3 regions of the Bacillus sp. SRL337 genome follow, and region 1 is predicted to be linked to each of the others. Evidence: riboswitches for the same ligand, from Rfam matches in the RefSeq annotation. Region 1 holds a riboswitch; each other region holds the start of a gene.
The links. Region 1 has a riboswitch for cyclic di-GMP ahead of AC4E8A_RS21145 (GGDEF domain-containing protein). Riboswitches for the same ligand answer to the same signal wherever they lie in the genome.

Region 1 (7,924 bases):
AAGATGCCTGATTGGTCTTATCATGTTATTTTCAAACCAATTTTAACGAAACTTTCTCCGGTCACTTCCCGGGAATTCATCCATAAAGGAATGAACAGGATTGCTTCACTTCCATTCGGTGCCCGCGTCATCAATTTTTTAGGGCGGGAAGAAAGCTCGACCTGCCTGTCCAGGCGATTCGATGGAGTGGATTTTTTAAATCCTGTGGGACTTTCGGGTAAAATAGATCCCCTTCTATCCGGAACTCATGCCTTCTCCAACTTAGGGTTCGGTTTTCTCGAAGTTGGTCCCCTTACTATGGAAGGGACCGAGCGATTGGAACAACCGGTTATAGATTATGATCGGAGTCACATTCAATTTCCGGAAGAGGAATCCATCGGGCTGAAAGCTGCATTGGCAAAGCTAAGACATTTCAACAGCAAGCAGCCTGTTTTCTTCAGGCTCAAAGGGAGCTCTTCAGAAATCCAGACAATGGTTGACCAACTCAAGGACCTGGCGGATGCTTTTATTCTGCAGGACACCCATAGCTCTATACAGACGGCAAAACCTATTTATCTATCGATCTCGAATCCAAATGACATAAAGAGTCAGGAGGAGCTGTCAGGATTTTCTGGTGCCGTTCTGGAATTAGGCGAGGCCATCACACAGGAAAAATGCGATGCTGTTCGAAAGTGGCGGGAGAGCGGATATAGAGGAACGATCATCACATCAGGGTCGATCTTAGAGCCTCAGGATGGTCTCCAGCTTTTGGACGCAGGTGCCGACCTGGTTATGCTGGCCGGCGGCTATGTTTTCTCGGGTCCAGGGTTGACGAAGAGAATAAAGGAAGCTCTTGTATCGAGAGAGGACCTGCCCTCCCCTCAGCCTGGCTGGTTTGCCTATTGGCTTTTTGGTTTGTTCATTTTCCTAGGCGGAATTCTTGCCTTACTGTTCAGTATCACTTCGATCGTCCTGCCTTATGACGAATTATTTTTAGAGATGAAGAAAGAAGAAATTTGGTTATATAATGAGCGGATCATGCTATTCATGGCCCATGACAGAATGACACTGGCAGGCACGATGATTTCAGGCGGAATTGTTTATATGAACCTGGCGAGATATGGCGTGAAGATGCGGTTAAGGTGGGCTAAGCAGGCAATTGATACAGGTGCCATCACAGGTTTCCTTGGGATATTTGCCTTTATAGGGTTTGGCTATTTTGACTGGCTCCATTTGCTGTTTTGGCTTGTCCTGCTTCCGGTTTATCTTATTGGTTATTTGAAAACTCGCGGCATCCGTGGGGCTCCGTCTTCCAAAAACAGACGGAATGATCACATTTGGAAAGTGGCTCTAATCGGCCAATTCCTCTACGTACTGCTCGGCTTTTCTTTCGTTCTCGGCGGTCTTGTCATTTCTTTGTACGGAGTGACTTCGGTTTTTGTGCCGACTGACCTTCTTTATCTATGTATGACTCCGGGGATGCTGGAGTCGTTCAATGAACAGCTGATACCCGTGATTGCACATGACCGGGCCGGCTTTGGAAGTGCATTATTAAGTGTCGGTTTGCTCGTTCTCCTGCTGGCGCTGTGGGGTTTTCAAGAAGGAAACAGATGGATGTGGAGGACTTTCCTATTAGGCGGACTTCCCGCTTTCATTGCTGGGATTTATGTCCATTTCGCTATAGGATACACGAATTTCATCCACTTGCTGCCTGCTTACTTTGCCATCCTGCTCTACCTTGGCGGATTACTATTGACCTTCAGGTTTTTCTATAAAAATGAGTAAAAGAGTGACAAGGTGATTGCTTGTCACTCTTTCTATTCTTCGACATATTTCCCCGGAAATTGTAGGAATTTTTGTTGTTTATAGTGTGTTTAGCATTGGGTATTAAGTTTATATATAAAAACTAGGCCAAAAGCAAGGCAGTTCTTCATCAAGAAATCTACATCCATTAAACCTAAAAGGAGCGATTCTTATGAAGATTAAAGTGAAAAGCTGGAGAATGCTTACAACACAGGATAAACTGTTTATTTTAAAAGCAATCAGCCAACGGTCTCAAATGAAGCAAATTGCCTAAAGGAATTTCAATTTGTTGCGCTTGTCAATGGCCGGCCTAGTTATTATTCACCCTCCTACTTCTTCGTCTTCACCACATAAAAATTCCGGTTTTCCTACCTTTTCTATGATATCGTGCGGTACGAAAAACCTCGCCGTCATGAGCGGGTCGACGATTTGTGAGATTTGCGACTGGCCTGCAGCACTGAACAGCATTGTCAGTTCGTTGAGAGACAGCTCTGTCTGCGGCAAAAGCGTATCAACCATGATTTCCACCGCACTTTTAGCCGCTTCGTCAACCGTTTCCTTAGAGACGATGACAGCAAGGCCCTCCTTGTTTTCCACAAATGGATACGGAATCGATGAGCCTTTTAATACGTCCAGCGTTACTGTCACCTTGCCCGGGATCTCGATTCCGCTTACACTGATTTCACCATCCCCCATGGCAGCATGAAGGTCTCCGAGTCCGAACAATGCCCCTTCCTGGAAAACAGGCAGATATAAAGTGCTTCCTTCTGCAATCAGCTTTGTATCCATATTCCCGCCATGCGGACCGGGAGTTCCATTGGAGACCGCCTTTCCTTCAGGGGCTACACCTATAACGCCAACCATAGGGTTCAGCGGGAGCCTGATATCTTCATTAAACACTGCCTCTCCGTCAACAATTGGAATGATTTTTATCTCTGACTCATCGATTCGGTGCCCCATCACGCCAAGACCCGGTTCAACCATCATCACTCCCCTGTCTTCGAGTTCGATTTTATCGATCTTCACTTTCAATATATCCCCCGGCCTCGCTCCTTCTACATAGACTGCCCCCGTGGCCGGATTGATTTGATTCCAATCCATGGCTTCCAGTACGGTATCCTCTGAAGTGATTTGATTTTTAAAACAATCATAGGTTTCGATTGTGATACTGCTGCCTGATTCTACTTTTACTGATGTTGGATTTTCCTTACTGAATGCGTAAAAGAAATTTTCCTTTGTGACTTTCTGCATCGTCATCATCCCTTTTTTCTGAATTTTTCATTACTTTACCGTATTTTTTCTGAAACAAATAGTATTTAGTACACGTTTACCCCAGGGATCATCGGGAAAGTAACAATTGAAATGATAACTTTGAAAGGAGAAAACACAGTGAAAAATTTTCGTGTGGAATTCCATTTTGATAGCGACAAAACGGTTTCTTTTTTTATAGAAGATGAACGTACAGAGGCAACTGTCCTTCATAAAATCTTCGGGAATGATTCGGACCATTTTGTTTTCAAGGAAAATGATGTCCTTTACAGAATTCAGTTAGGCAAAGTCACTCACGTCACCGTGATAGAGGCTCAAGAATAAAAAAAGCAGTCTGGAATTTGCTTCCAGACTGCTTTTTTACGTTTCTTTGGAAACCACTTGGTTCCTCCCGGTTTTCTTTGCTTCGTATAAGGCTTTGTCTGCTCTGTTTAACAGTGAATCCAGAGTGTCGCCTTCTTGTCTTTCGGCTACACCGAAGCTGGCTGTCAGCGTTTCAATATTTTCAAAGTTATGTTCTGAGATATGCTTCCTGATTTTTTCAGCAAGAACGGCAGCCTGTGAGAGATTCTGATCCTTTAGAATCAGCATGAATTCTTCTCCGCCCCAGCGTCCGAGTAACTCTTTTCCCCCTATTACCTGGAGCGTTCTAACAGTGAATTCCTTTAGCAAGCGGTCACCTGCAGTATGGCCGTAGGTATCATTGATCTTCTTAAAATGATCAATATCCAAGTATATAATAGATAGGTCCTGCTGGTTGTCCAGGACCTGGATCAATTCCTGGTCTAATCTTCTGCGGTTGGGCAGCCTGGTTAGATAATCGGTGTTGGCGGTTTCCTCCAATAATTCTGCTTTGATGTAATTTTGTTTCACGGTCTGGAGGAAGAAGAGGGTCACAATGAAGACAAGATTCGCGAAGAAGTAGTGAACCAGCTCGTATATTGCAGGCGTTCCGATTAGATCAGGCAATTTATAAAAAGCTACACCAAGAAACCATAAGTATGTAGAGATGGTTGTAAGCAGGGCCCACTTGGTGTTCAAGAGGAAAAACAGAAACATGTAAAACATAGGCATCCAATAGGTGAACGGCCCAAGTGTCATCGTCCGCTCCAGTTCAAAGCTGACTGCATGGGTGAATCTGATGGAACTTACCAAACAGACTGCAATGATCATAATTTTTTCGGATGTTTCAATCCAGCTTTTCTTGAAAAAGACGATTAATGCGGAAAGAAAAAATAGTATTACAAGAACAGCCAGTATTGTCTTATTAATAAAATCTGGAGACTCCGCACGCCCTTCTTCATACCACCCTAAGCATGATATGAAAAGAAATATAGGCAGCAAAACAGCATAAAATCGATATTTTAACCTTTGTATTGACAATGGCTTTGCATTTGTCATTGTGACTCTCTCCCTATATGACTACTTTGTGGCAATAAAAAAAACGCACTCAAAGAGGGCGCCATCATTTGTGTGCAACTGGCTGGCATATCCTTTTCGGATGGTAGCCCCTGTAGTTTTGCGCCCCAGCCTTTCGACTGATTTGCCCTTAGTCCTTATTCACCTGGTACTTATAGCCTATATCATACACTGGAATTATATTGAAATCAAGAATCGAGTGTTCCCTTTAGCGCTTTAAAGCACTCGGGGACAGTCCCCGGCTGCTTTAAAGCGTTAAAGGATTAATTTGATGAAGCTATTATAATACGTTAATCAGTAATAAAAATTTCCACTAATATTTTTATTGTTTTTTTGCTATAATAGTAAATCGTAAGAGAAATGGCATCTGGCATTTATATCTTGCAAATATAAATCGATAGGTGGAAAAGAATATGAGCGAAACAAAACCATACAGAGTCCTTCTGTACTATAATTATGTAACAATTGAGGATCCTGAGGCGTATACAAAGTACCACAAGAAGCGTTGTGAGGAAATGGGCCTTAAAGGACGCATTCTGATCGCGAAGGAAGGGATCAACGGAACGGTTTCCGGTACGATCGAAGCGACAGAGCAATATATGGACATGATGAAGAACGACCACCGCTTCCATGATACAGTATTTAAAATTGATGAAGCGGATGAGCATGCATTCAAGAAGCTTAAGGTAAAACACCGTTCGGAATTGGTCACTCTTCGTCTTGAAGATGATATCAATCCACATGAAATCACCGGTGAATACCTGAATCCGAAAGACTTTTATGAGCAAATTCAACGTGATGATGTTGTCTTGCTTGATGCACGGAACGACTATGAATACGATCTGGGACACTTCAGAGGAGCAATCAGACCGGATATTGAAAACTTCCGTGATCTTCCTGACTGGGTCCGTGACAATAAAGAAATGCTGGAAGGCAAAAAAGTTATCACTTACTGCACAGGCGGAATCCGCTGTGAGAAATTCTCAGGCTGGTTGAAGCGCGAAGGCTATGAGGATGTGGCTCAGCTGCACGGCGGGATTGTGACTTATGGTTATGACCCCGAGGTTCAAGGTGACCTTTGGGACGGACAGCTTTATGTATTTGATGAAAGAATCGCTGTTCCGGTGAACCGCAAAGAGCATGTCGTTGTCGGCAAAGATTACTATACCGGCGAGCCATGTGAGCGCTATGTGAATTGTGCTTACCCGCCATGTAACAAGAAAATTCTATGCTCTGAAGAAAATGAACACAAATATATGAGAAGCTGCTCTCACGAGTGCCGTACTCACGAAGAGAACCGTTACGTGATGGAGCACAACCTTTCTGAAGAGGAAGTAGCAGAAAGACTTCGTAAAATTGAAGAAGAAGATGGCGTGAAAGCTTAAATAGATATGTAAAAAAGCGTGAGGACGGAGGTCCTCACGCTTTTTATTTGATTAACGCATTAACGCGATGAGAGACAGTCCCCCATCGCGTTAATGCGTTAATATGACAGGGGACAGTCCTTTAATACGTTAACGTAACAGGGGACTGTCCCCGACTGCTTTAAAGTGGTGAAGCATTAAAGTTCGAATTCCCACTCGTCTTTGAGTTTGAGGTAGAGGACGAGGAGGATGTTTTCGAGTTCCTGCTCGGTTTGCCTTTCGATTTCCATCCCGATCTTAATAAGGATGATATCTGCGACCTGCCTTGTCAATACCAGCCTTTGATTCTGTTCCACATGGGTGAACCGCTGGCTGTAGGTCCTCAGGAGCTTCCACTCTTTAGCACCCAAGGCTCTGAGTGCACCTTCTTCAATGTCGAGGCTTTCCTTGCTGAGCCCCCTGGACTCTACCTCCTTTTCGATAGGGCTTTTCTTCTTCGCTTTTTTCTTTCTTCTTTCATGGACGACCATCGTGCCGGCGGTAATATCCCCAAGCCGCTTATGCTTTCCATGGAAGAATACCATCAGCATCCCCACAAAATAATATACCGGCATCATATCGACAATCCTTAAGATATTGCGGATGAAACTTGAGAGAAGCGTGATGCTCTGACCATTATCCTGGATGACCCTGATACCGATCAATTTCTTCCCCAGCGTCCTTCCGCCGGAAAAAAATTCATAAACTAAAAAATAGCCCCAATTCAGCACAAACATGGCGACTACAACGATGGCAATCGTCCCGGAATGAAAGGTCTGTGCCTCGATGAACGGGTTTTGAGAGGAAATATTCAATGTCCACGCCAATATAATGATCACTAAGATATTAATGACTGTCAGCAATATCTGGTCTATCAAGAACGCTGCAGCCCGGCTTCCGAGCCCCGCCGTCCGAAATTGGAGCGACACATACTCGGGTGTTTTGATATCAATCTGTTCCTCGCGCATATCCGATTCCTCATTTCCTGATTTTTATACTATAATAAAGATGACGGAACCATCCAATAATTACATATTTTCCGACAAGTGACAAATGCACCCGAAGTTGCCGGAAATATACCCTATTAAAAAAGCAGGTGTTTTTATGAACTCTAAACAATTCATCCAGCAGCATCGAAGTGATTGGAAAGAGCTGGAGGAACTGATCGCAAGCATGCCTAGACGCAAAAGTAAGATCAAGGGAAAGGCTATTGACCGCTTCAGCCGGCTTTATCAAAAAGCTGCCCAAAATCTTTCCTACAGCCAGACCTACTATCCTCAAGAAGATGTGACATCTTACTTGAATGAACTTGTCTCTAAATCTCACAATCTCTTGTACCGCGACCAAATCTCCAGTTGGAAGCAGATCCGCCATTTTTTCAGTGTCACCTTTATCGGTTTGTTCCTTCAGCAGTGGAAGATGATCCTTTTCGCCATGCTACTTTTCATCATCGGAGCAGTCGGAAGCTTCTTCTCCGTTGCCGGTGACCCGCTTCATATTTATTCTGTACTGCCTGAAAATATGGCCCAGGGATTTGATCCGGAACGGCTTGGTGAAAATGAAGGAAATGTTGATGCCCCAATGATGTCCGCTACCATCATGACAAACAACATCCAGGTCGCATTGCTGGCTTTTGCAGGCGGCATTACATTCGGCCTTCTGACCGTGTACTTGCTGATTTATAATGGCATCATCATTGGAGCGATTGCTGCCCTTTTCTGGCATTACGGAAAAAGCTATGAGTTCTGGGCTTATATCGTGCCGCACGGGATGATCGAGCTTACGGCGATTTTCATAGCCGGAGGTGCAGGCTTGCTCATGGGTTATAAGCTGTTCGCACCGGGCCGTTACTCGCGGGGCTATCAATTAAAGCAGCAGGCAAAACGCTCTGTCCTGCTGCTTCTCGGTACAATTCCTTTATTCGTGATCGCCGGTATCATTGAAGGCTTCATCACACCTTCCACTCTATCACTGGAAGTCAAATACGTAATTGCCGGATTGACGGTAATCGGATTGATCCTTTATGTCCTGATTGGAAGCATGCTCCTGAA
Region 2 (7,924 bases), 1.3 Mb from region 1:
TATAGAAGGAGCTTCCTTCAACCGCCGCCAATACAAAATCCCACTCTTTGTTCTCCTCAAAGTAGGAATCTTCGAAAGTGTGCTGGACATAGAATAACCATATGCCCATAATACCGGCAATATAGAAAATCGTTCCATGAACAAGCAGGAATGCCTGCCAGCCCACAATGTAGCACAGGACTGCAACGATGGCTGCAATCGCTATATTCGTCACATACGTATTGAGCCGCTCTTTCTTCCTTGCTCCCTTGCGGTTAAAACGGTTGGTAATCAGAAAGATATAAATCGGGCCCAGCCCGAACATCACAAGAGGGTTACGGTAAAGACGATAGGAAACCTTCGTCCTGAAAGAAGCATTCTTATACTCCTCCACCGTCATCATCCAGATATCACCCGTACCGCGTTTATCCAAGTTTGAACTCGTTGCATGGTGAACAGAGTGATCGTGCTGCCATTGTTTAAATGGGAACAGAGTAATGATCCCGGTAATCGTACCGATGATCTGGTTGGCCTTCTTTTTCTTAAAAAAGGAATTGTGGCAGCAATCATGGAAAATAATGAATATCCGCGTCAGCAAACCTGCACCAACGATTCCTAGTGCCAGCGTCAGGAGATACGAAACAGAAAGACTAAAATAAGCAAAAACCCAAACAGCTATGAACAGAGTTAACGTCGTTACTAGTTGAAAGACACTCTTGGCTGTCTCCGAACCTTCGAATGGAGACACTTGTTTTCTTAATAAAGTCGTCTTTTGTTTAGTCATTTAAAATAGTTCCTTTCCTGTTTTGTCTGGTTATTAAAGTATAAAGAATAACAAAATATAATGGCAGACATACCTGTCATGACAAAAGTATGACATGTGTCATAGGGAGTAAAAAAACTGGATAGATCTGCATTTAAAGGATGATTCATCTTGATTCTCCTTTATGATGAACTAAAAATGCGGTCATTATTTCTGTTTTTTTTCAGTTTGTTTTTTGACTATTGGGAGGGGGCCAAATCTGTTTACAGCTGGTTCCATTTCTTTAAGGTTCTTCATCCGATTCCGGTGCCGGGGTCTAACTGCGCAGGTTTGTACTTTGCTTCAATTTTTTTCACAAAAAGCCTTTACCCGCAATTCTCAAGAATTAAAACATGGTTTTGCCGAAACATATTCCTGTCAACACTCATTTCTTCATTGATATAATAAGGGTAACGACGAGAATTTCAGGAGGGATGATCATGGAGAAATACCTGTTGAGAATCAATGGAACAGAAACCGGGAGCAGCCTGTCGTCCATCGAGGTCACCAATCCTGCTGATGGAAAGACTATTGCGACCGTTCCCAATGGCGGCAAAGCAGAAGCTAAAGCTGCCGTGGATGCTGCATATGATGCGTTTGCAGAATGGTCTCACTACTCTGCCTATGAAAGAAGTGAGCTACTGTTCAAATGGCACGAACTGATTGAAGAAAACAAAGAGGACCTTGCTAGAACAATGACTATGGAACAAGGAAAACCCCTGAAGGAAGCTGCCGGCGAAATGAATTATGCAAATGGCTTCATCTCCTGGTATGCCGAAGAAGGCAAACGCGTTTACGGGGAGACGATTCCGGCAACACAGCGAAACAAGCGCTTATTTGTGCAAAAACAGCCTGTAGGCGTTGTAGCTGTCATCACTCCGTGGAATTTCCCGGCAGCCATGATCACCAGGAAAGTTGCTCCTGCCCTCGCGACAGGATGTACAGTTGTCATAAAACCGGCTGAACAAACGCCGCTTACTGCATTAAAAATGGCTGAGCTTGCCGAGAAAGCCGGCATACCAAATGGTGTCGTCAATGTCGTGACCGGGGATGCAAAAGAAATCGGCGAAACCTGGCTTTCCGACAGCCGCGTCCGCAAATTAACCTTCACTGGCTCTACTGAAGTAGGAAAACTATTGATGAGAGGCGCTGCCGACACTGTCAAAAAAGTCTCGCTTGAGCTGGGGGGCCATGCCCCTGTCATCGTCATGGATGACTGCGACATCGATAAAGCCGTTGAAGGTGTCATTGCAGCTAAGTTCCGGAATGCAGGACAGACATGTGTCTGCTCAAATCGGATCTATGTCCATGAAGACATTGAGAGGAAATTCACTGAAAAACTGGTTGAAAAAGTGAAGCAGTTAAAAGTCGGCAATGGATTGGACGAAGGAGTCGATATCGGCCCCCTAATCGATGAAGCTGCTGTCCAAAAAGTCAAAAAACACGTAGAGGATGCACTGCAAGCCGGGGCATCCCTTGAATACGGGGGAGAGACAGGCGGAGGATTATACTTCGGGCCTGCCATACTATCCAATGTAAAAGATAATATGCTCTGCATGACGGAAGAAACCTTCGGCCCATTGGCACCGATTTCCACCTTCTCTTCTACAGAAGAAGTAATCACACGTGCCAACGATTCCATTTACGGATTGGCCGCTTATGTCTTCACTGAAAATATCACAAAAGGGATTACCATTTGTGAAGCTCTGCAGTATGGCATTATCGGATTGAATGACGGTCTTCCTTCCACACCCCAGGCGCCATTTGGCGGTTTCAAACAAAGCGGACTGGGCCGTGAAGGCGGGCATCATGGAATTGAAGAGTACCTTGAAGTGAAATATATTTCCCTTGGATTATAACTGCTGCATAGCACGCAGAAAAGATGCGCCAAACTCCATCCAATCATCGATAAAAAAAGAAAATAACAAAACCAGTCGAGGACGAAATCTTTTTAGATTTCGTCCTCGACTTTGATTAATATTTAAGAATTCTTCAGTGAACAAGATAACTCACTTAATTAGCACCAAATGAACAGGAGCACATTCGCTGGCTCTTTTCGTAAACCTTCTGGCTGTTTAACCTGAATTGCGAAATTCATTGTCCCCACTTCAACAGAAATAACTCGATAAGAAAGAAAGAGCTCCTCTTCCTTTGAGAATCCTTAGTATACAAGGGGCAAATCCAGCAATCTATACGATTTGGTCATATGGATGTAAAAACGTATTTTCCTGTGATTTCATTTTTGACTATTTCTCATTAATAAAGGTGAACGGCCTGCGAAATATAGCGTTTTCTTATTTTCCGCTATTCAGGAACATCCATTCACCATCTTTTTCCTGCCTCTTTTTTCTTTATACATATTTTTATCCGCTGATGTGTACAGCTCATTCATTTTACCGATCGAGGACAGGCTGGAAGCAAAACCTATCGAGAGCATGATGTTAATTTTTTTACTAGAGCGATTGTAACTCGCAATCTTTTGAAGGATGTTGTTTTTCATTTCTTCCGGTGGATATCTCCCTGGATCCTTAATCAAGATGGCAAACTCATCACCGCCGATCCTGGATACAAGAATTTCTTCATTTTGCAATGCCTTGAGAATCTTGCTGGTTTCTTTTATCAGTTCATCGCCTGTTCTATGGCCATGCGTATCGTTATAATATTTCAGCTCATCCAGATCACAGAGCAGGAGAGCCACAGGCTGTTCCTTTGACTCATCGAGTATCCCGGATTCGTTTTCAAAGAAAAGCCTGTTATATAATCCTGACAACCCATCATGATGAGCTTTGTAAACCAGTTCTTCCTGAAGCTGCATCTTCTCATCAATATTCCTGATGACTCCTTGAATAGCCGTGATCTCGCCATTTTTATAGATTGGCGTCGCAAATTCTTCGAAGTATTTATAATTTCCTTCTGTATCTTTCCATCTTTGGACGATCGGCTGATTATAATCCCATTCTCCAGAAAGTTTTTTCTCTAGTATACCCCTGTCTTCCGGATGAAGAATTTCCATGCAAGTCTCTGCATTTGCCATGCTGCGCACCTGAATTCCAGTTCCTAATAAGCTGTCTATGGACGGGCTCAGGTATTTGAATTTAAGTGCAGGCTTTATTTCACAATAGTAGATGATATCCTGAGACCTTTCAACAAGCTGAAATATCCTTTTTTCATTTACTCTTGCTTCTGAATTCTTAATATAATCAAAGGCTTTGAAGAGCGCAATCCCAACGGCAATGCCCCCAGTTAACATCCATACCCCCATGGCGAACCTCCTTATTACAAGTTATAAGAAGAAATGATTTCTTTCAGATGCCTGCCGCAGTTTTCCAATTTTTCAGGTCTGCCAAGATAATAGCCCTGGCCAAATTGTATTCCGATATTCTTGGCAGCAGCCAGGTCCTCTTTTGTTTCAATGCCTTCCAATATGAAACTGGTATCTTCCTTTGCAAAGTCAACGATTGCTCTAAGCAGCCTCTGCTTTTTCGGGTTGGTTGACAGGTCCTTTGAAAAGTAACGGTCAAACTTAATGATTTGCGGCTCCAGCTCCAGAACCATTTTCAATGAGGAGTTCCCTTTTCCCAAATCATCCATTGCAATCAGAAATCCCCGTGATTTCAAGTCATGAAGGATGTTCCTGAATTTATTAAAGTCATCATTCTGCTCTGCTTCATTGATCTCCAAGACTACTTTTTCCGGAGGCAGCTCAACTTCCTCCAGGAGCTTATGTAAAAATTGAACAAAAAAAGGATGCTTGATGGTTGAGGGGTACAAGTTGACTGAAAGGTAAGGAAAACTCATATTTTTCCGGGAGAAGTACTCATTAAAGACATTGATCGACCGCTTAATGGCTGCTGTATCCAATTCATACAGAATCCCGGATCTCTTGGCATGGCAAAACACCAGTTCAGGATTGGAATCGAAATCACAACGGAACAAGCTCTCATAGCCAATCAGACTGCTGCTGTTAATCTCATAAACTGGCTGAAAGACATTCCAGAACTTACCTTCAGTGATAATATCAGATAGTGTTAGATTCATAATAAGCTCCTGTTCTCTGAGGTTGAAGTAAAATAGCCGGAATGACAAAAAGACCATTCCTCCCCGGAATAGTCTTTTAGACTCGTAGAAAATCCGGCAGCTGGCTGGCATAGTCTTTGGACTTTAGCCCCTGTAGCTTTGCGTCCCCGCCTTTCGATGGGTTTGCCTTTATCAAATTAAATTTGAAATTATTTACACTTTCATTATATAGGTACTTTTACCCTGATGCAATATTCATGACTGATGCGGTCACAAAATTATTTCGGCAAAGATCTCTGGATTTTGTCGAACTCTTCCATATAGTAATCGGTAAGTTCAGGATATTCCTGTAATCCCTGCCTGCCTTTTTCACTAATCTGATAGATGCCGCGTTCTATCCGCTCAAACCACTTATAATAGTTTTTACTAAGAATGGATTGAGTCTTTTGACCTGTTCCCATCTTCACCAGATCCTTCGGGGCAAGTGGTCCTGACTGCTCCAGATAACAGGCAATCTGAATACAGCTTTCTTTATATGCAGTCATGATCTTGGTCTTGCTGCTGCCCCCGACATTATAGTCGGCACTTCTGCCTTCGATTTCGGCCAAGAGCCGGGTTCTCCTGCGGCTGCTTCCCTGTTTGCTCTTCTTTAGGTCGAACGGTTCCGGATGCTGGATAAACTGTGGCTTCGGTACTTTATTCTCAACTGATACAGTGATCAAGCCAAGCTCCAGCCTTCGGACCAGATGCCGGATATCCTTCCAGCGCCTCGACCTCATATTCTTGGGGCGTGGGATGGCTATGTACACAAACTCCGTGAGCCGCTGCCGTTTAGTGGCCTGGATCAGCAGGTCAACCGTCAGATTGAGTTTCAGCTCCACAATGATTAAGTCTTCCCCCTTAACCGCAGTCAGATCACAATCATTCACTTCCCCATTCACCTTGTAGCCCTCTTTTGTGAAGTGTTTCTGGATAGGTTTATAAAGATCAGCTTCTAGAATTTTTTTCTTCTCCTTCATTGTAAAAAACCTTCCTGCAATATTAATCAACTGTTAAATTACTATGCTCTTTCCTGAACTTTGTTGCGATTTAATATGAATGGCAAAATATATCGCCTAAACTCACTAGAAATAGCTTAAAAAACAAGAAAGAAAAGAGCTGTTTTTTATTCAGATAGCAACAACCCCGTATCCCAGGGAAAAGTTCGTCCCTTGGGGTATTTCCAGCAGCTACAATCAATTCAAAAATATCGTATTAATAAGAGTACCCCCATTATACCGTACTTCCTGAAGCACCGTAATGAATATCCATTTTTGCTCCAAGCTGAATAGTTTCTCCGCACAGAAGGATAATACACATCAAATGATACAAACTGGAGGACTTCCAATGGTAAACAGAAATGTAATGAACAGATTGTTGAAAAGCACAATTTTATCTGCTTTATTCAGTTTCATCTTGATTTCAATGACGGTTTTTCATCATTTTCAAATCCAAAAGCTGCTAAAGGAGATTCTTGAGAAGGTTGAGGGTGGGGGAGTGAGCAGGTTGAAGCGGAATGGAACAGAGGGCATCGGTTAAGGTAAGGGATTGGGTGCTGTTACTGGACCTTTTCGTAAACTGCGGTTTTTGGCGGGATTGTGGTCAATCGTATGAATGTTTTCCGCGACAATACCTTTGGGGCCATGGGTTGGGTCTCGGTTTTGGGCTTTTCGCGACAGCTTCTCTGGGATTCCAGTCCATCCTGTCGCGATTCACGGCTTTTCGCGACAGCTTCTCTGGGGATCCAGTCCATTCTGTCTCGATTCCAGGCTTTTCGCGACAGCTTCTCTGGGGATCCAGTCCATTCTGTCGCGATTCCAGGCTTTTCGCGACAGCTTCTCTGGGGATTCAGTCCATTCTGTCGCGATTCCAGGCTTTTCGCGACAGCTTTTCTGGGGATCCAGTCCATTCTGTCGCGATTCCGCCCATTTCGCGACAGCTTCTTTGCGTTTCCATTCAATTTTGTCTCGATTCCGGGCTTTTCGCGACAGCTTCTCTGGGGATCCAGTCCATTCTGTCTCGATTCCAGGCTTTTCGCGACAGCTTTTCTGGGGATCCAGTCCATTCTGTCTCGATTCCGGGCTTTTCGCGACAGCTTCTCTGGGATTCCAGTCCATCCTGTCTCGATTCCAGGATTTTCGCGACAGATTCTCTGGGATTCCAGTACATCCTGTCTCGATTCACGGCTTTTCGCGACAGCTTCTCTGGGATTCCAGTCCATTCTGTCTCGATTCCGGGCTTTTCGCGACAGCTTCTCTGGGGATTCAGTCCATTCTGTCGCGATTCCGGGCTTTTCGCGACAGCTTCTCTGCGTTTCCAGTCCATTCTGTCGCGATTCCGGGCTTTTCGTGACAGATTCTCTAGGGATCCAGTCCATTCTGTCTCGATTCCAGGATTTTCGCGACAGATTCTCTGGGATTCCAGTCCATCCTGTCTCGATTCACGGCTTTTCGCGACAGCTTTTCTGGGATTCCAGTCCATTCTGTCTCGATTCCGGGCTTTTCGCGACAGCTTCTTTGCAAACCCATTCAATTCTGTCGCGATTCCGCCCTTTTCGCGACAGCTTCTCTAGGATTCCAGTCCATTCTGTCTCGATTCCAGGCTTTTCGCGACAGCTTTTCTGGGGACTCAGTCCATCCTGTCGCGATTCCGGGCTTTTCGCGACAGCTTCTCTGGCAATTTTCATTCGCTGGTTCGTGATTCAATGCTTTTCGAGATAGTAACCCTGTAAAAGCCTTAAGTTGCAGCGGAATCTTTAATCAGATTGCTATTGCACAAAATTTTCATAGGTTGCTCCCCTGACCTTGCCACCGGCCGATCCCTGCAGGTTGTGCTTTAATTTTTCCCGGCAGCAGCAACTTGCTGTCATTCATCCGAACAAATAAAAAAAGCATCCAGTCCAACCTGAACTGAATGCACATGCCCCCATTTATTCTAATTCAAAGTTCACTTCACCCACACCAGTTTCAACTTTCAGGGTGATCAAGACATCAGCTGTCTCGAAGGCTTCATTCACATAGGTGTGATCTCCATGGGAAGTAAATCCAGCAAAATTTGCTTTCCCGATTCCTTCTTCGGAGGTGATTT
Region 3 (7,924 bases), 210 kb from region 1:
CGCTTATTAATGGAGGTAAAATCTCCAACGATACGCTAGACCCAGCGAAGAGCCTTTTCTCCCAAAACTCAAATTTCAGCACAGCTTTTACATGGAGCGAGGGAGCAGTCGAAAATAAAACCCTCAATGTTACTACAGACGGTACCACTGAACTCGCGTTAAATGTTGATGCCATTGATTCAGGAACTTTGAATGTGAAAGTGGATGGAAAGAACTATAAAGTGGTTCAATCTTCTACACCGGCAGAAGGGGAAGTCTATCTGGATATAACGAACGATAAGTTAGTGTTTGGAGGTTCTGGGCTATCTCAGGGATCAACTGTAAAGGCAGAGTTTATTACTCAAAACAGAACTGAAAATAAAACGATTGATGCTGCAACCAGCACATGGCAGCTCGAGCGTGGTTCTTTAAAGTCGCTGAGTTCTTTTAAAATTGGTGGAGAAGATTATACTATCAATGATGACTCCTCAAACAATAGATTTACCATTATAGATCCGAAAAACTCAACTGAAGTGGGATATATCGACAAAGAAACAGGAAAAGTTACTTTTAATGAGGAACAAGTTGTGGGTACTTCCTTTGAAGCTACCTATACCCAAAACTATACTTCGTTTACTTTAGGGGCTCATACTTCAAAAGGAGAGACTTCTGAAAATTTTATTGTTCAAGAAAACCAATCCTTGAATACCATGATTGGAAAAGTTAACAGCTCTAAGGTTGGACTCTCGATGATGTATGATTCGTTTTCGGACCAAGTGACATTAACCAGGACGGAATCTGGAAATTACAATGAGACAGGCGGGGAAATTATTACTTCTGGTAATTTTCTGAATTCTGTTTTGAAATTTGGTGCTGATGCAACTGAAGCGGGTGGGACGAATGCAAAATTCACCATTAACGGTTTGGAAACTGAAAGAACTTCCAACGCATTTACCATGAACGGAGTAACGTTTACACTAAAGCAGACGTTCACCTCTGGTTCTGCCGGTATTTCAGTAAATAATGATACAGATAAAGTCTTTGAGAATATAAAAGGTTTTGTTGAAAAGTACAATGAGCTGATAGGAAAGATAAGCGATAAATCTTCAGAAGAATATTATCGCTCTTACAAGCCTTTAACGGATGAACAGAAGGAATCTTTGTCGGATAAACAGCAGGAAAAGTGGACAGATATGGCAAAGAGTGGCCTTTTAAGAAGAGATCCTATTCTATCAAATGTCTTGTCAGAAATGCGGATGAATTTCTACCAGCCTGTCCAAAATAGTGGAGTTTCCTCGGTTTTCAGCCAGCTCGCTTCTATAGGTATTAAGACCACCAGCAACTATTTAGAAGGTGGGAAACTTGAAATAAACGAAACAGAATTAAGAAAAGCCATCGAGGAGGATCCTGCATCTGTGCAAAATTTGTTTTCCTGGGAAGGAACTACAGAAGGAGAAAAAGGGATCATCAACCGGCTATATGATACGGCCAACAATACAATGGACAAACTCAAAGAAAAGGCCGGGAACGCCTTTTCAACCAATCAGCAGTTTGCCATTGGGCGAAATCTAAAAAATATGGATGACCGAATCGACCGTTTCGAAGACCGGATGAAACAAGTTGAGGACCGTTACTGGCGCCAGTTTACAGCCATGGAAAAGGCAATACAGAAAGCAAATTCCCAATCAGCCTATCTAATGCAGCAATTCAGCGGAGGCATGTAATTATTTATTATAAAATTAGTGAGGAGTGTCTAAATGGCAATTAACAACCCCTACAAAACGTATCAAAACAACTCAGTCACAACGGCTTCACCTGGGGAGTTAACGCTTATGCTTTATAACGGCTGCCTGAAAAATATCCAGCTTGCTAAAAAAGCGATATCCGATAAACAGGTGGAAGTGAAAAATGTCAATATCCAAAAAGCTCAAAATATCATCAGTGAACTGATGGTGACCCTTAATATGGATATTGCTGTATCTAAAAACATGATGGCTCTCTATGATTACCTTAATAGGAGATTAATAGAAGCCAATTTAAAGAATGATTCTGCTATTTTAAATGAAGTTGAAGAGTTTATTACAGAATTTCGGGATACATGGAAACAGGTCATTCAAACGAACCGACAGCAGCAATACGCTGGGTCAGGTGATAAAGCCTAATGTCTTCTGTTGAAGAATGTTATCTATTAACAAAGCAGTTGTTTCAAATACTGGGAACACAGACCGAGGAAGATCGTGATGCACGTATCTCTAAAGTGGAATCTCTATTAGAACAAAGAGAAATTGTCTTGGCAAGAGTGAAGGCACCATACACTCAACAAGAAGCAGAGATGGGCAGTCAAATTGTGAAGTGGAATCAAGTGATAGACCGTAAGATGGCAGACTTTCGGGATGCTATCAAGAAGGAAATGAATGGTACGGTTAAAAAGAAAGCCTCTGCGAAAAAATACTCCAATCCATACGATCATCTTCAAACGGATGGATTCTATTACGATAAAAAGAATTGAATGTTCAAAGGACCTCTAATCATAGGGGTTCTTTTTTGGGTAGGAAAAATTGAAAAAACGGTTCTATAATATTTGTTGGGGTTCTTACACAATTTGAACAAAAAAAATGCATGTAATCATCCAGTCTTTTATACTTGAGTTGTCGAGAAACAAGTATAGATTGGAGATTCGTGCATAATGAATTTTAACATAATTCTACCCGGTTTTGAAGAAGCAATGGTTACGAAAATGGAGGAAGTGGAAGCGAGACTTTGGATTTATACAGAGAAGCCGGTTACACCCCACAGTTGTCCGGTTTGTGCTACTTTCACTCATAAGATTCACGACTATCGTATACAAAAAATTAAGCATTTAAAGCTATTTGAAAGACACACACTAATCTTTTACAAAAGAGAAGATATGCTTGTCCTTGTGGAAAGAAGTTTGCGGAAAAGAACCCTTTTGTGAATAGATACCAACGGTTATCAGTGGAACTGAACCAGGCAGTTAAAATTCGTAGTATTAAAGGCAAGACGTTCAAGGAGACGGCAGAAGTGTATGGAACATCCCCTTCAACGGTCGCAAGGCGCTTTGATCAATTGGCCAAAGAGACAGTCAACGAAGAAGCGAAGGAATTGCCAAAAGTGATCACCATCGATGAATACAAAGGAGATACCAGAGAAGGCAAGTACCAGCTCATAATCGCGAATGGCATCACTAAAGAGCCCATTGATATCCTTCCGAATCGATACAAAAATACGATTAAGCACTATCTCCGAAAGTATGGAGCTCAAGTGGAAATCGTAATCATGGATATGAGTCAGTCTTTTAAAGCAGCTGTCACACAAGCCCTTGGGAAGCCTATTATTGTGGCGGATCGGTTTCACTTTGTTCGATATATCTATTGGGCACTTGATGGAGTGAGGAGAAGAGTTCAATCCAGCTGGCATGATTATGATCGAAAGAAATGCAAAAAGATGCGACATGTATTCTATAAAAAATCCTATAAGTTAACAGAGGACAATCAGTGGTATCTTCAACGTTATCTGGACATGTCCCCTGAATTAAAGCTGGCCTATGAATTGAAAGAACTGTTCTGTCACTGGTTCGATGAGGCGAAACAAAATGGAGAAGAGAACATCCACCAAACCAAAAATGACTTATATTCCTTTTACAAAGCCGTTGATGAGGCGGGCATCCCGGAGTTTCAAAAAGCAGCGCAAACATTAAAAAATTGGCAGGTTGAAATATTAAATAGCTTTACCTATAGCTATTCTAACGGCTTCTTGGAGGGAATTAACAACTTAACGAAAGTGATGAAACGAAACGCATTTGGATTTCGAAGCTTTACGCGTTTTCGAGCGAAAATACTATTAACACATACGTATAAAAGACTGGGTTCACATATTGGATAAGGGTGAAGCAAAATTCACTTCACCCCAACATTTGACGTTGAACCGAAAAAACACCCTGACCTAATGCAATTCGATTGGCACTAGGAGAGGGTGTTTCTATGTTTTTGAGTTTTAGTTTAACACCAAAGAGCCGCTAACCTGAAAAAAAGCCTTCGCCAGGTTCTCCAAGCATTCTTCGCGAAAGCTATCACTGCATATGAAACTATGAGCAATATCCTCTTTTAATGTTGAATACGAGAGCTCTAGCTTTTGGCTGGTCGTCATATAATTTAATTCTTCTTTCTCTATATAGATCTGTAATTCTCTTTCAAAATATTCCACAGAGCCAAATAAAACCGTCATGATAGACATTGGCATTCTTCCCTTCTTTTTTAATGAATTGAAAACTATAACCCATTACCATTCTTATTTGTTAGTATTTCATGAGAGACTTTCTATTAATTCAATTCTTTCTGCATTCTGAACAATTTTATAAAGTCCATTTCCATAATAGTCTTCAGGTGATTTTTGTCTCTTACACTTATAACAGACTTGCAGCTTGTCTCCGCAGCTTTCCTGTCTGTCTTCAACCTTTCATCTCACCTTGAAACCGGCTAAACATATTTATAGATACTTTATTTAATCAATTTTTTTTAGTAAATTCCATCCCCTCTTCTTGAAAAAAATAAAAGACCACCAAAAAGAAGGTGGATAAATGAATAGGAATGGAAAAGTGCTCCGCATTATTATCTACAAAACTTTTTGGCAGCCCGGCTATCTTAGTTTAGCTAACCTTAGACCCGTGGCTTTGCGTCCTTTCCTTTCGAAAAGTTTGCCTTTTTTCAATTTTGTCAATAGACTTTTAAAACTATTCTAATAATAAATCATAAAGACCTAGTTTTCAATAAATTCCAGAAAAAAATTACAAATTACTCCATTTTTCGCTAAAATATCTGATTTTAAAGTACTAAAGATTTGAATTCTATAAGAGTCCATCATTTACTATGAGCGTATGATATAGAAAATTCCATTCCATTTCAGGGATAATTGATTCTATTTTTTCCTTCCATACGACTATATGTGCTGGACATTTCAACTGCTTTTCCATTACCTCACAGTGCAAGCAGCAAGTCTTTTCTGATTGGAGATGGAATAGGGGGGACGAAACTTACTCGTCCCGGCCCAATATTGTTATGACTACAGGTGTTCTGCCCATAGTAAGGTTTTTTGAAAGTATCCCTTCCGGATATTGTAAATTATAGACGGTAGAAGTTCCTCTTTTCTTGATTTTGCACGGGTGTTCAGGTCCGAAAACTTCACATAATATTAAGCTATTACTAGTTTATTCGTTGAGGTGCATGAGAAAATAATAATAAGATATATTTCTCAAATCCCTTTCATATAAACATTCAACATAATATTCTAAAATTCGTCAAAATATTTAGAAAGATTAAGCAGGAATAATGAGGGGAATAGAGAAATATATAAACATAGCTTTATCTAAAAGGAGGAGTTTACATGTTGAACTACAACATTCGAGGCGAGAACATTGAGGTAACTCCAGCGATTCGAGAACACCTGGAGAATAAGGTTGGCAAGTTGGGTCGTTACTTCAATGAAACTCCTGATGCTGACGTAAATGTTAACTTAAAGGTATACCCTGATAAGAAAACTAAGGTCGAAGTGACAATCCCGATGCCGCATTTGGTTCTGCGCGCTGAGGAACGCCACGAAGATATGTACGCAGCCATCGACCTGATCGTAGATAAACTGGAGAGACAGATTCGTAAACACAAAACCAAAGTGAACCGCAAAATGCGTGAAAAGGGAAGTCCGAAAGAATTCTTCGCTGCTCAGGAAGGGTTGACTACATCTCAACTGAATGAAAAAGCGCAGGAAGATGAGACGGATGTTCCTAATGAAGTTGTAAGGACAAAGCAATTTAACCTGAAACCGATGGATAGTGAGGAAGCGATTCTGCAAATGGATCTTCTCGGCCATAATTTCTTCATCTTTACTGACGCTGAAACGAATGCAACGAATATCGTGTATAAGCGCAGAGACGGCAAATACGGGTTAATCGAAACCACATAATTGATAGCATCAGCATCCTGCAGATTCTGCAGGATGTTTTTACGTTTAAAAAAAGGACATTTCCTTCGAGTGGCGAATAAAATCAATTAAAGATAAATTTTGTCGGGAGGAATCACAACATGACATTTAGTATTGTCGGATTTGATCCAAAGGAAAAAGAGTGGGGAATAGCTGTACAATCCAAGTTTATCGGAGTCGGTGCCGTTGTTCCGTTTGCCCGTGCCGGAGCGGGGGCAGTGGCGACACAGTCTTACGCCAACACAGCGTACGGACCGCAGGCTCTTCAATTGATGGAAGAAGGGAAAACAGCCGAAGAAGCGTTGGAAATTATCATGCAGGATGACCCTGAGCGTCATCTCCGCCAGGTCGGGCTGATTGATGCACAGGGAAATGCGGCAACATATACAGGAGAAGGCTGTTATGATTGGGCTGGCGGCATGACCGGTGAACATTTTGCTGCGCAGGGAAATATCCTTGTTGATCAGCGTACAGTGGAGGCAATGGCTGAGACGTTTACCTCAACAGAAGGAACCTTGGCAGAAAGGCTCCTGAAAGCACTTGATGCCGGACAGGAAGCGGGAGGCGATTCCAGAGGAAAGCAGTCTGCTGCCATTTATGTTGTAAAAGAAAAAGGTGGTTACGGCGGTTTCAATGACCGATTGATTGATTTGAGGGTCGATGACCATCCTGATCCGATTAAAGAGTTAATCCGAATTTTTAACCTGCATCAGCTCTATTTTGCAGTTTCCAACCCGGACAAAGTGGTGCCAGTGGCTGGCTCTACCCAAGAAGAACTGGAGGCAGAGCTGGAGCGCCATGGTTATATGAAAGAGGATAAGAGTGTCAGCCAGGCGTTAAGGGATTACCTTCATACCGAAAACTTTGAAATGAGAGAACAGGAGGGACATATTGACCTGGATGTGCTGGAGTTTATGAAAAAGCAAGAGAAATAATCGTTTGAACTAGCGTACATATGCCGATAAATACCGAAGAGTACATGTCCTTAAAGAGCTAGCTGGGAGGCATGAACTCTGAAAATTGGAGAAAGGATGTCCTCAAAGAGCTGGTTGGGGTACATATGTCAATCAAAATTGAAGAGAAGATGTCCTCAAAGAGCTGGATGGGATATATATGCCCAATCAAAATTGAAGAGAGGATGGCCTCAAAGAGCCCCCTTGGAGCAAATGAACTCTTATATAATGAAGAAAAGATGTTCTCAAACTGCTAACTCGAGTAGAATGATGTCCTCATCTTATGAAAGTCTCTCTTCTAACCTGCATACCTGCAAGCCCAAGAAGGTGTCCTCCAAAAGGACACCTTCTTTTATATGGCTCTTTTCTAAGAGTTGTAGTTTTTATGACAATGTTATCCCCTACCCTTTTATGTAGGAGGATTGGAGCGGAAGGCATACGACCTCCTGAGGGATTAGTGGGACTCGTCTAGTGCCAGCGGCAAACGGCTAGCAGATTTCGGCTCTCTCCTTGCGATTAGTCAGCATCGAATCGCTATCGCTCTTCGTGATTCCTATATCTCATACGAGAGCCCTCCAATCTGTACGCCGCTGAACGGTGCCTTTCCGCTTTTTAGTCAATCCAGCTCCAGCGCCAGCGCCTAGCCCCTCGGGGTCATAAGCCAATCCGTCAGGAAGGTTAAAGAGCAACCTTCCCGCCGGCTCGTCTTATGCCAGTCGGGGCTGATCAAGGCGCCTGCGCTTTTTAGTCAATCCAGCTCCAGCGCCTAGCCCCTCGGGGTCATAAGCCAATCCGTCAGGAAGGTTAAAGAGCAACCTTCCCGCCGGCTCGTCTTATGCCTGTCGGGGCTGATCAAGGCGCCTGCGCTTTTTAGTCAATCCAGCTCCAGCGCCTAGCCCCTCGGGGTCATAAGCCAATCCGTCAGGAAGGTTAAAGAGCAACCTTCCCGCCGGCTCGTCTTATGCCTGTCGGGGCTGATCAAGCCGCTTGTGCTTTAT

Region 2: another riboswitch for cyclic di-GMP. It lies ahead of AC4E8A_RS04195 (EAL domain-containing protein); the one in region 1 lies ahead of AC4E8A_RS21145 (GGDEF domain-containing protein).
Region 3: another riboswitch for cyclic di-GMP. It lies ahead of AC4E8A_RS20210 (hypothetical protein); the one in region 1 lies ahead of AC4E8A_RS21145 (GGDEF domain-containing protein).

What each region holds. Positions count from the first base shown of each region.
Region 1 covers NZ_OZ481793.1:4,207,527-4,215,450, forward strand. The annotation lists gene AC4E8A_RS21130 (dihydroorotate dehydrogenase) at 4-1,764, shown strand; gene AC4E8A_RS21135 (acetamidase/formamidase family protein) at 2,104-3,033, opposite strand; gene AC4E8A_RS21140 (hypothetical protein) at 3,172-3,375, shown strand; gene AC4E8A_RS21145 (GGDEF domain-containing protein) at 3,412-4,452, opposite strand; cyclic di-GMP riboswitch class I at 4,523-4,609, opposite strand; gene trhO (oxygen-dependent tRNA uridine(34) hydroxylase TrhO) at 4,884-5,855, shown strand; gene AC4E8A_RS21155 (RDD family protein) at 6,032-6,841, opposite strand; gene AC4E8A_RS21160 (stage II sporulation protein M) at 6,978-7,924, shown strand, end outside.
Region 2 covers NZ_OZ481793.1:854,827-862,750, reverse strand. The annotation lists gene desA (Delta(5) desaturase DesA) at 1-763, opposite strand, end outside; gene AC4E8A_RS04205 (NAD-dependent succinate-semialdehyde dehydrogenase) at 1,222-2,640, shown strand; gene AC4E8A_RS04200 (sensor domain-containing diguanylate cyclase) at 3,090-4,043, opposite strand; gene AC4E8A_RS04195 (EAL domain-containing protein) at 4,058-4,819, opposite strand; cyclic di-GMP riboswitch class I at 4,912-4,996, opposite strand; gene AC4E8A_RS04190 (DUF2161 domain-containing phosphodiesterase) at 5,077-5,817, opposite strand; gene AC4E8A_RS04185 (hypothetical protein) at 6,185-6,376, shown strand; gene AC4E8A_RS04180 (hypothetical protein) at 6,396-7,214, opposite strand; gene AC4E8A_RS04175 (hypothetical protein) at 7,278-7,523, opposite strand; gene AC4E8A_RS04170 (toast rack family protein) at 7,767-7,924, opposite strand, start outside.
Region 3 covers NZ_OZ481793.1:4,001,516-4,009,439, reverse strand. The annotation lists gene fliD (flagellar filament capping protein FliD) at 1-1,703, shown strand, start outside; gene fliS (flagellar export chaperone FliS) at 1,737-2,141, shown strand; gene fliT (flagellar protein FliT) at 2,141-2,488, shown strand; partial or broken gene AC4E8A_RS20215 (ISL3 family transposase) at 2,666-3,882, shown strand; gene AC4E8A_RS20210 (hypothetical protein) at 3,994-4,233, opposite strand; cyclic di-GMP riboswitch class I at 4,623-4,708, opposite strand; gene hpf (ribosome hibernation-promoting factor, HPF/YfiA family) at 5,380-5,955, shown strand; gene AC4E8A_RS20200 (DUF1028 domain-containing protein) at 6,075-6,908, shown strand; gene AC4E8A_RS20195 (hypothetical protein) at 6,980-7,183, shown strand; gene AC4E8A_RS20190 (glycosyltransferase family 4 protein) at 7,921-7,924, opposite strand, start outside.